DNA from 3 places in the Luteibacter sp. 3190 genome. Region 1 is predicted to be linked to each of the others. Evidence: riboswitches for the same ligand, from Rfam matches in the RefSeq annotation. Region 1 holds a riboswitch; each other region holds the start of a gene.
The links. A riboswitch is a leader RNA that binds a small molecule or an ion and turns the genes downstream of it on or off. The one in region 1 is predicted to bind cobalamin.
Positions count from the first base shown of each region.

Region 2: another riboswitch for cobalamin. It lies ahead of btuB (TonB-dependent vitamin B12 receptor); the one in region 1 lies ahead of metE (5-methyltetrahydropteroyltriglutamate--homocysteine S-methyltransferase).
Region 3: another riboswitch for cobalamin. It lies ahead of J2X58_RS14495 (TonB-dependent receptor); the one in region 1 lies ahead of metE (5-methyltetrahydropteroyltriglutamate--homocysteine S-methyltransferase).

Region 1 is NZ_JAVDUO010000002.1:400,912-404,663, forward strand. It holds gene J2X58_RS11750 (membrane-bound PQQ-dependent dehydrogenase, glucose/quinate/shikimate family) at 1-85, opposite strand, end outside; gene J2X58_RS11755 (glycosyltransferase) at 333-1,613, opposite strand; cobalamin riboswitch at 1,698-1,916, shown strand; gene metE (5-methyltetrahydropteroyltriglutamate--homocysteine S-methyltransferase) at 2,106-3,752, shown strand, end outside.
Region 2 is NZ_JAVDUO010000002.1:680,323-684,074, forward strand. It holds gene btuB (TonB-dependent vitamin B12 receptor) at 1-1,675, opposite strand, end outside; cobalamin riboswitch at 1,789-2,026, opposite strand; partial or broken gene J2X58_RS12990 (acyltransferase) at 2,038-3,126, opposite strand; gene J2X58_RS12995 (transposase) at 3,694-3,752, shown strand, end outside.
Region 3 is NZ_JAVDUO010000003.1:358,882-362,633, reverse strand. It holds gene J2X58_RS14500 (TonB-dependent receptor) at 1-1,385, opposite strand, end outside; cobalamin riboswitch at 1,732-1,972, shown strand; gene J2X58_RS14495 (TonB-dependent receptor) at 2,122-3,752, shown strand, end outside.

The DNA of each region.
Region 1 (3,752 bases):
CGCCGAACGCGAGCGCGAGTCCGATGACGGCGATCACGGCGCCCGTGACGCGCGGCGGGCGGTGTGAACGAATGATGGGTGACATGGCATATCTCCGGTGCGCGACGCGGTCGTACGCGTCGCGCCCGATGCCGCGTGGTGAACGTCCAAAGATAAGCATGGCAGGTATATCCCGCGTGTACGCGTCGCGTTCGCAGGACGACGATCTTCGGGTGCACGATCTTGCGAGGACACGCAGCACCCGTCGCCGATGCGATCGGCTCCCACCCTTCGGCAGGCAGCGTGCGGGAGCCGATCGTATCGGCGATCCCGCGGCAGCGGGCACGCCTCCCTCAGCGCTCCCGCATGGCGGCCTCGATCGCATCGGCCGCCTCGCGCGCACCGTCCTCGCGCCGGATCACGCGCGCGGCCTCCGCGGCACGACGCGCCACCGCATCGTCGCCCAGCACTTCGCGCAGCAATGCCGCCGCGCGATCCGCCCGATAGCGCGACGCGCGCAGCACACGTCCGACGCCGAGCCGCTCGACGCGCGCCGCGTTGTCCGGCTGGTCGAAGCCGTGGGGCACGACGAGCTGCGGGCGTCCCGCGCGAAGCGCTTCCTGCGTCGTGCCCACGCCACCGTGATGCACGACCGCCGCCGCGCGCGCGAACAGCGCGCCATGCGGCGCGTATTCCTGCACGAGGACACCTTCCGGCAACGCCGCCGGAAGACGCGCGCGCATCTCGGGCGATCCGGTCAACAGCACCGCGCGCCGGTGCAGCGCGACGGACGCGTCGATGCTTTCCCGCAGGAACGATGCCCCGGCATGGACCGCGGCCGAGCCCAGCGTGTAGACGATCGGCGCGTCGCCCGCGTCGAGGAACGCGGCGAGTTCCGGCGCGAGCCGGTCGCCGCCGGGCGCGTAACGGCACTGCCCGGTGATACGCGTTCGCGCGGGCGCATCCGGCGGGGGCTCGCCGAGCAGCGGGGAGTACATCGCGAGGACGCCGTCCCGCGCGTGCTGTCCCTGATGGAACGGATCGCCCCACGGAGAAACCGGCGGCAGTCCCAGCGACACCCTGAAATCGCGCACCGGGCGCGTCCATGGCGCCGTGACGGCGCGCGCGAGGCGGCCCAGCCATCCGCCGCGCCGTGGCGAACCGCGCAGGAACGTGTCGAGCCACGCGTAACCCGTCGCAGGCGGGTCCCATGCGGAAAGGAAGACGGCCGGCGACAGCACGGCCGAGAGCCATGCGAGGCGCCCCGTCTCGCCGATGATCTGCCCGGCGAACGCCAGCGTCGTCGTGACGATCGCATCGGCCTCCGCGCAGACGGGAGCGAGGGCGGCGTAACTCGCCGCGACATCCGCCGCGGCCAGGTCGCGCACGACGAAACGCGGTCCGCGCAGGGGATGAAACGCGCGGGCCGCGAAGGCCGCCTTGTCCTCGGGTTCCGCGATCCCGCTCGCAAGCAGGAAGGCGAGTCCCGCCGCCGCGACGGCGTCCCGGTGGATCGCGTGCGCCGCGACCGTGACCCGGTGCCCGCGCGCGACCAGCTCGCGCCCGACGGCCAGGAACGGAAACAGGTCGCCCTGCGACCCGACCGTGGCCATCACGATGTGTCGTCCCGCCATGCCTCGCTCCTTTGCCGACCGGGGCATTGTCGCGGCTACCGCGTGCACGGCGCGCGCGCATTGACTTGCCGGCCGTCGACGACTACCTTGCCGGCTGCCAGCGGTCTTTATCTCGATATTCGAATAGAGAGATAAAGCTAAGAGGGAAGCCGGTGCGATTCCGGCGCTGCCCCGCAGCGGTATGTGGAGACGAACCCGTCACAGGCACTGGATCGATGGCGATCCGGGAAGCGACGGGCGAGGCGACGCCCCACGGCGTCACATCCACGAGCCCGAAGACCTGCCGCCGGCCGGAGCGCATGCGTCGTCATGGACGCGTCCGTTCCGTCCGACCTGGGTGCCGTCGAAAGACGGGCGCCCGGTTCGCCCGCGGGGGCGAAGGTCGACGGCCATCCCTCATGACGCGGCCCACCGGCACGCATCGCGCGCGGGTGGACGGCGGTGCGTGGGCGGCCGCCCTTCCCTCCTCTTTTCCCCGAAGAGGATCCATGCATGCCACACGTCACCTACCCCGGATTTCCCCGCATCGGCCGACGCCGCGAATTGAAGCGCGCGCTCGAAGGCCACTGGAAGGGCGAAATTTCCGCCGATGAACTGCAATCCGTGGCGCGCGAACTGCGCCTGCGGCACTGGTCGCTCGCTCGCGAGGCGGGCGCCGATAGCGTGCCGGTGAACGATTTCTCGCTCTACGACCACGTGCTCGACGCCGCCGTGACGGTCGACGCCATTCCGCCGCGCTACCGGCGGTTGCACGAGCAGGATCCGCTGGCGGGCTACTTCGCCATGGCGCGCGGACACCAGGACGATACGTTCGACCTGCATGCGCTCGAGATGACGAAGTGGTTCGACACCAACTACCACTACATCGTGCCGGAGCTGTCCGCGGAACAGACGTTCCGCGCCCGGCCGGCCAAGGTGGTCGCCGAATTCCGCGAGGCCGTGGCCGCGGGGCACACGGCGCGCCCGGTGCTGCTGGGACCGGTCACGTTCCTTCGTCTGTCCAAGACCGTCGACGGCAGCGATCCGCTCGCCCTCCTCGAGGCGCTGCTGCCCGCGTGGATCGACGTGCTCCACGCGCTGGCCGACGCCGGCGCGGACTGGGTGCAGGTCGACGAGCCCGCGCTCGTCCTCGATCTCGACGAACCGACGCGCGAGGCTTACCGCCACGCGTATGCGCGCATCGCGGAACGTTCGCGCGCACGCATCCTCCTCGCCACATATTTCGGCGACCTCGGCGACAACGTCGACCTCGCCGCCTCGCTGCCGGTCGCCGGCATCCATGTCGACCTCGTCCGCGGGGGCGCGTCGGTCGATGCGTTGATCGACGCGTTGCCTCGCGACACCGTGCTCTCCGCCGGCATCCTCGACGGACGCAACATCTGGCTCGGCGCGCCCGAGGCTGTCCTGCCCCGCGTCGAGGCACTGCGCGATCGCCTCGGCGACGAACGTCTCTGGCTCTCGACATCGTGCTCGCTGTTGCACGTGCCGATCGACGCGTCGGAAGAGAAGCGGCTGCCGGGCGACCTCGGTGCGTGGCTGTCGTTCGCGCGGCAGAAGATCGGCGAGTTGCGTCGTTACGCCGACGCCGTCGCTGGCTCGGCTTCCGCGCGCGAAGCGCTCCAGCGGCAGCAGGCGATCGTGGCGCGGCGCCTCGCGTCGCCGGACGTCGTGCGCGCCGGTGTGCGTGCGCGTGTCCGTGGCCTCACGCCGCAGTTCGCGCAGCGACGTTCGGCCTACGCCTTCCGCGCCGCGGTCCAGCGGGAGCGGTTCGCCCTGCCCGACCTGCCGACGACGACGATCGGTTCCTTTCCGCAGACCGCCGAATTGCGCAACGCCCGCGCCGCGCACCGCGCCGGCAGGCTCGACGACGCGTCGTACGCCGAGGTGCTGCGCGACGAAGTACGTCGCGCCGTGCGCTTCCAGGAGGAGGCCGGCATCGACGTGCTCGTGCATGGCGAGCCCGAGCGCAACGACATGGTCGAATACTTCGGCGAGCAGCTGGCGGGCTTCGCGTTCACGTCGCTGGGCTGGGTGCAGAGCTACGGCTCGCGCTGCGTGAAGCCACCGCTCATCTACGGCGACGTCGCGCGTCCCGCGCCCATGACCGTGGCGTGGTCCGCGTACGCCCAGTCGCTCACC
Region 2 (3,752 bases), 280 kb from region 1:
ACCCGGAGCCGAACACGCTGGCGCCGACGCTGAGGGCGCCGAAGCTGCGATCGACGTCGATGTTCGCGGTACGGCGCGCGCGACGCGGCAGGAGGTTGCCGCGCCAGGCGTCGTCGCCGCGATCTTCCGGCTGCAGCCACGTGGCGTTGCCGGCGAGACGCCAGTCGCCGAGGGTGGTGTCGCCGGACAGCTCGACACCGCGGATGCGCGACTTGTCGATGTTGTTGGCGCCGCCGAACGGGAACAGCGGGCCGGTCAGGCTCGAGTCGAACACGATGAGGTGATCAATGCGGTTCTGGAACGCGCTGAACGACCAGTTGCCCCAGCCCGGCGTGCCACGCAGCCCCAGCTCCCAGTTCCGCGAGGTTTCCGGCTGCAGGTCCGGATTGCCGTAATCCGGGTAGTACAGGTCGTTGAACGTGGGCGCCTTGAACGCCGTGCCGTAGCTGCCGGTAACGCGCAGCGACTTCGTGAGCGCGTAGCCGTATTGCAGGCTGCCCGTCGTCTTTCCGCCGAACTGGCTGTTCTCGTCCCGGCGCAGGCTCGCCTGCAGCGAGTTGTCGCCGAACTCCTGCTGCCACTGCGCGAACAGGGCGTGGTTGCGCCGGGCGTCCACGAAGTAATCGGTGCTGCCCACGACGCGGTCGCGCTGCCAGTCGAAGCCGAGGGTCGTGAGGCCGGCCGCGCCACCCACACGGCCGATGTCGGCCTGCAACGAGGCGAGGTCGCGGTGCGTGTTGAACGTGTCGGCATAGTCGCCATACAGGTAGTCGGTGGACAGGTCTTCGCTGCGACCGACGTTGGCCGTCACGAGCACGTCCTTCGCGGGCTTGTACCTCACGCGACCGCCAAGCACCTGCGTCGCCGACTCCGCGAAGTTGCTGCTGGTGCCGTCGTAGTGGTTGCGACCCTCGGTGCGCGTCGCGGTCGCGTCGGCGTCCCACTGTTCGTCGAAGCGCCAGCCGCCCTTCAGCGACAGCGCGTTGTTGCGGTAGCCGTCGCGATCCGGTTCGTACGTGTAGCAACCCGCGCCGCGCGGACTGGGCTTGCCGCGGCACGCGTTGATGCCGTCGGTCTTTTCATGGCTCGCCTCCACCGAATACCAGCCCTGCGTGCCGCGGCCGGCGAAGCCCACCGCGCCACGCAGCGTGTCGTAGCTGCCGACGCCGACGGAAACATTGGGTACGAAAGCGCCCTGCGGATGGCGGGTGAAGATCTGGATGACGCCGCCGAGCGCGTCCGAGCCGTACAGGCTCGAATAGGGACCGCGCACGATCTCGATGCGCTCGATCTGGTCGACGGGAATGTCTTGGAACGCCGCGGTGCCGGAGGTCGCGGAGCCGATCTTCACGCCGTCGACGAGCACGAGCACGTGATCCGATTCCGTGCCGCGGAGGAACACGGACGTCGACTTTCCGGGCCCGCCGTTGTTCGCGATGGAGACGCCCGGCGTGGCGCGGAGGAGGTCGGCGAGGGAACGCGGCTGCAGGCGTTCGATCTCCGAGCGATCGATCACGGTGGACGCGGCGAGTACCTGGTTCTGGGTCTGCTCGGTGCGGCTGGCCGTGACCACGACACCGTCGAGGTCGGAGGAGGCGTCGGCGGCGAACGCCGCGACGGGAACGACGAGACCCGACGCGATGGCGACCGCGAGGGTGGAAGAACGAAACGACACTGGGTGACTCCCTGCGAACCGCACCGACCCGTGCGGCATGAATGGCGAGGGACGGACGCAGGAAGACGCGGGACTGCCGGCCGACGGCCAGCCACCCACGACATGGCCCTCCGCCTGTCCGGTGAACCCATGGCCGGTCTCCGGGCTCGCGAGCGCAGGGATGGAACCCTGCCGGACGGCGCCTTCCCATGTCTCACGGACACAGTGGCTTCGATGCCGACCTCGTTGCTCGCCTACCGTTGCGGGGGCAGCTCCGGAATGGCGCGAGGCCTCAAGGCCACGCGCGTCACCGGATTCCCGTTTCAATCCGTGGCGCTGGCGCCGTGGATCACCTTGGGAGGCGGCATTGTAGCGGAAGCGTGACGACGGCGGTCACGCCAGCGCAGCACGGGGCGTTCCACCGCGTAGTGCAGCACCGCGCCGCCGGCGAGCGTCGCGACGGCATAGAGGACGAAACGCGCGAAGCGATGGCCGTCCAGATGGCCGTCCAGAGCGGACGCGACGAGCGTGAAGACGCCCTTGTGGCTCAGGTAGAGGCTATACGATGCCGCCGCGAGCCACGCCGTGCCAGGCACCCGCAAGCGCGCCAGCCAGGTGTCGCCACTGGCCGCCGCGACGAACAGCGCCATGGCGAGCGCAAGCAGCGGATAGCCCACGACGCAGGGCCAGAAGTCCGTCCGCGCACCATCGAAGAGGACGAGTGCCAGCGCCAGGAGTGTCACCGCGGCGAGCAGCACGGTGCCCGCCCGTGCGTGCAGAAAGGCCATGGTCGCCGGCCGATAGACGCGGCACGCCGCCAGCACCACGCCCGCGAGCAGGCCGTCGAGGCGCGACCAGGTCGGATAGTAGAGGTAGCGCAGGTACGCCAGGCCGACGTTCGCGCCGGTCGCGCGCAGCGGCGCGATCTCGTGCTGCCATAGCCATGCCCGCAGGCACATGCCGCCCACGATCACCACCGTGCACATGACGACGAAACGCGCAGGTGACGATCCGCGGCTGCCAAGGATGGCGAGAAAAGGGAACAGGAGGTAGAAGTGCTCCTCCACGCAAAGCGACCAGACATGCGAGAAGGCGTAGTTGTCGCCGTTGTCGAAGAGCAGGTTGAAGGTGAAGGTCGGGAACTGCCACAACGGCTGCATGCCCGGCGTCTCACGCCAGGCGGGCCAGCATGCGTAGAGCGCCAGCACGACGACGAACGCCGGAAGAATACGCGTCGCCCGACGCATGTAGAACGCGGACAGGTCGATCGTCCCCCGAACGCGCAGCGCCGCGAGCACCTGCGAGCCGATCAGATAGCCGCTCAACGCGAAGAACAGGTCGACGCCCATCCACCCGGAACGCTCCAGGAACCCCAAACCATCGCCTAGTCCGCCGACCAGGTAGCTGTGGAACAGCATCACCCAGACGATGGCGATCGCGCGCAGCGTGTCGAGTCCTGGCGTGCGTGGCATGGCGTGTAACCCCCTGGCGATCGGACCATCATCGCGGCGGCGAAGGCGTATTCCCTGCTCCGACTGTGGCATTTCGCAGGCACGCCCACCGACTCGGCCCTCGCGGCAACCCGTTGGAGCGGACCTGGCCGCGATCGGCGTCGCGACCACCTCCCGCGAAAAGCATCGCGCCCAGGTGCGCTCCAACCCGCCTTCGTTGGAGCGGACCTGGCCGCGATTCGGCGTCGCGACCACCTCCCACGAAAAGCATCGCGCCCAGGTGCGCTCCAACCCGCCTTCGTTGGAGCGGACCTGGCCGCGATTCGGCGTCGCGACCACCTTCCACGGAAAGCTTCGCGCCCAGGTGCGCCCCAACCCGCCTTCGTTGGAGCGGACCTGGCCGCGATTCGGCGTCGCGACCACCTCCCACGAAAAGCATCGCGCCCAGTTGCGCTCCAACCCGCCTTCGTTGGAGCGGACCTGGCCGCGATTGGGCGCTACGACCACCTGGACGACGCGGGCCGCGCCTTCAGCGAGCGACGGCAAGCCTCCGTTTAACTCCGTACACGCATTGGCACATCGTTCGATATGCCCCATCGATCAGGAACCGCGCGACTTCGCCTCGGCAGGACCTCGCTACCTGGCCA
Region 3 (3,752 bases), on a different contig from region 1:
GTACCGTTCACCAGGCCGCAGCCGACGATGGGCACGTTCACCGAGCGGCTGTCGGTGATCCACGGGCACTTCGCACTCGCAGCGTAGCCGAGGTTGCGCTCGTGGCGGGTCTTCGTGTGACCGTACAGCGCCGTCACCGTCAGGTCGTCGGTGAGGTAGCCGGTGTACTTGCCGATGTAGACGTCGCCGCCGGGCGCGGAACCCGGGCCGGCGTCGAAGTTCTTCAGATTGTCGACGCCGAGGTACGCCGCGCGGTGGCCCGTCGCGTAGTCGTACTTGTAGATGCTGCGCTCGGTGTTCGTCTTGTCGCCGAGACCCGTCACCTCGAGGAGGTGGTTGTCGGTGATGTTCCAGTCGATCTTGGCCATCCACTTCGTGGCCTTGTTCTCCTGGTAGGTCTTCTGCGGCGCGGTGATGACGCTGGTCGACTTGCTGTTCGAACGGGTGAAGTCACCCGCCGCGAACAGGAACAGCTTGTCCTTGATGAGCGGACCGCTGATGTAGCCGGTGTACTGCGTATCGGTGCTCTTGTTGCCGGAACGCGTCTGGTAGAGCGTGCCGTTCTTGCGATAGATGTTGCGCGGGCTCTGGCGCAGGCCGGCCGGCTGGAAATACATGCCGACGCCGCCCTTCCATTCGTTGCCGCCGCGCTTCGTCACGATGTTGATCACGCCGCCGGTCGAACGGCCGTATTCGGCGCCGTAACCACCCGTGAAGATCTGCTGCTGGTCGATCGCGTCGTACGGCAGGCTGGTGAAGCCGAGGCCCGTCAGCGCGTTCGTGACCGCGTAGCCGTTGATGTAGTACTGGTTCTCGGATGCCGACGAACCGCCGAACGAAGCGACGTTGCCGTAGCGGCTGTCGCCGGAGATCACGCCGGGCGCGAGCAGCGCCGCGGCGGTCACGTCGCGGGCGAGCGGCAGCTTCTGCAGCTGCTCGGACGTCAGCACCGTGCGCGAGTCGACCTGCGAGACGTCGATGGCGGGCAGCGCGTTGCCGGTGACCTGGACGCCTTCGAGCGTCTGGGCTTCGCCACTGCTGGCGACCGCGCCACCGAACGATACGTCGACGCCGCCCAGGCTCACCTGCACGTTGTCGCGCGTCTCGGCGGTCTGGCCATTGCGTTCGACGGACACGCGGTAGCGGCCGACCGGAAGCGAGCTGGCACGGTAGCGACCGTCGGCGTCGACGCCGACGTCGCGCGTGAGGCCGGTATCGAGGTTCTGCAGGTGCACGACGGCACCTTCCGGCTGCGCGACGCGACCGAAGACATTACCCGACGCATTGGACTGGGCCAGGACGGCACCGCTCGCGAAGCAGAGCGCGAGGGCTGAACAGAGGGCGGAACGGCGGATCGCTACGGCGCGATAGTCGGAACGTTGCATGTTTGTCTCCCCAGGAAACTGCAAGAAAAGCCGGTCACAAAGCGCGGACCGGACGTTGTTCTCGATTGCCGTAAACCACGTCTCGCCAGCCTGTTCCCCTCCCGGGAAATCCAGCCGCCGGGACGCATTCTCCCCGTGGCGTAATAAATCGCCCCCTTACGGCAATCTGTTACGGTTGTAATCGAATCATTTTGCGATGGTCAAGTGCATGTTAAGCCTCATCACAACAACTTGCGCTTTTTCAAGGGCTTGCTTGTTATCTGCCATCGTGCGGTAAACGTTTACGTGAATCGCGGCCAGGTCCGCTCCTACCCGTCGGCGCAGTGACTTTCGGGGCCCTGCGCGGTAGCATCCGCGCCGTTCGGGTGTCCCGCTGGCGTCGGCCAGGGGATGAAACGGGAAGCCGGTGCGCCACGTCGTTCGTGGCAAGGCCGGCACTGCCCCCGCAACGGTAAGCGTCGACGGCTGGTCCCGGTCAGGGGCCCCGTGGAACCGGTCATGCGCCACTGCGAAAGCGGGAAGGCACCGGTTCCGGCCAGTCCTGGCACGCGCGAGTCCGGAGACCGGCCCGATGAAGCGACCCGCCCCTTGTCTGGCGGGCGCTCCTGTTTCGGTCGATTCGCGGAGGGCGGATCCGGACAGCCGCCGGGTCTTGCCTCCCGTTCGCCGTTCGCTGCCCGTCCTCCTCGCGCGACCTTTCGTATGGCCGCGTCACGCGGCGGAGGAAGACGGTTCCATGAAGAAGACCCTGCTCGCGACGGCCCTGCTGTCGTCCATCGCCATGGCGCACGCCGCGGACACCCCCGATCAGCTCGATGCCGTGGTGGTGACCGCCAACCGCGCGCCGACGCCGGTGGACGACGTGCTCGCACCGGTCACCGTGATCACGCGCGAGGACATCGAGCGCCTGCAGCCGGTCGAGCTGCGCGATCTGCTCACGGGCCTGCCAGGGGTCAACGTGGCCAACACCGGCGGCATCGGCCAGCAGACCTCGCTGTTCATGCGCGGCACGAACTCCGCGCACACGCTGGTGCTCGTCGACGGTGTCCGCGTCGGTACCGTGGGTGCGGGCCTGCCCGCCTACGAGCAGCTGCCCGTCGACCAGATCGACCGCATCGAGGTCGTCCGCGGGCCGCGTTCGTCGCTCTACGGCTCCGACGCCATCGGCGGCGTCATCCAGATCTTCACCCGTCACGGGCAGGCCGGCGAGGCGCCGACACCGTCGCTCTCCGTCACCGGCGGCAGCCACGGTTACACGGCAGGACAGGTCGGGATCTCCGGCGGCACGCAACACGCCTGGTACAACGCCAGCCTCGGCGGCCAGTACACCTCGGGCATCAATGCCTGCCGCATCGGCGCGGGCACGGCGTTCCAGGGCTGCTTCACCGACGAGCCCGACCACGACGCCTACCGCACGTACAACGGCGCGCTCTCGGGCGGCTACCGCTGGGACGACGGCACCGAGTTGACGGGCAGCTGGCTGCGCAGCAAGGGCGACATCGAATACGACGGCGACTTCCAGAACTTCACCCGCCGCTCGCAGCAGGTGGCCGGCGCGAAGCTCGCCTTCGATGCGATGACCGACTGGCGCATGTCGCTGAGCCTCGGCCAGAACCAGGATCGCGCGGACAATTACCTCGACGGCGCGGACAAGACGCTCGACTTCGTCGATTACGGTGTCGACAAGGCGCGCGTGGGTTATCTGTATTCGAAGCGCAACCAGGCCACCTGGCAGAACGACTTCACGCTGGCGAAGGACCAGACGCTCTCGGTCGGCGTCGACTACCAGCAGGAAAAGCTCAAGAGCGATACGGATTACCTCAAGGACACCCGTAACAACACGGGCGTGTTCGCCCTCTACCAGGGCGTGTTCGGGCCTCACGAGATCCAGCTCTCGGCGCGCCACGACCACAACACGCAGTTCGGCAACCACACCACCGGCTCGGCGGCTTACGGCTTCCGCTTCGACAACGGCATGAAAGTCACGGCCTCGTACGGCACGGCGTTCCATGCGCCGACCTTCAACGACGAGTTCTACCCGTACGGCGCGCCGGTCGACCTGAAGCCGGAGAAGTCGCGGACCGCCGAGATCGGCCTGTCCGCCCGTCCCGGCGTGTGGAACTGGGCGGTCAACGCGTACCAGACCACGGTGGACGACCTGATCGGCTTCGACGCGAACTTCCTCCCGATCAACGTGAGCAAGGCGCGCATCCGCGGCCTCGAGGGCCAGGTCGGCGCCGATGTCGACGGCTGGCACGTGCGCGGCTACCTGACGTTCCAGCAGCCGGAGAACCGCGACGACGGCGTCCAGAAGGACAACCTGCTCGCCCGCCGCCCGCGCCGCATCGCGCGCGTCGACCTCGATAA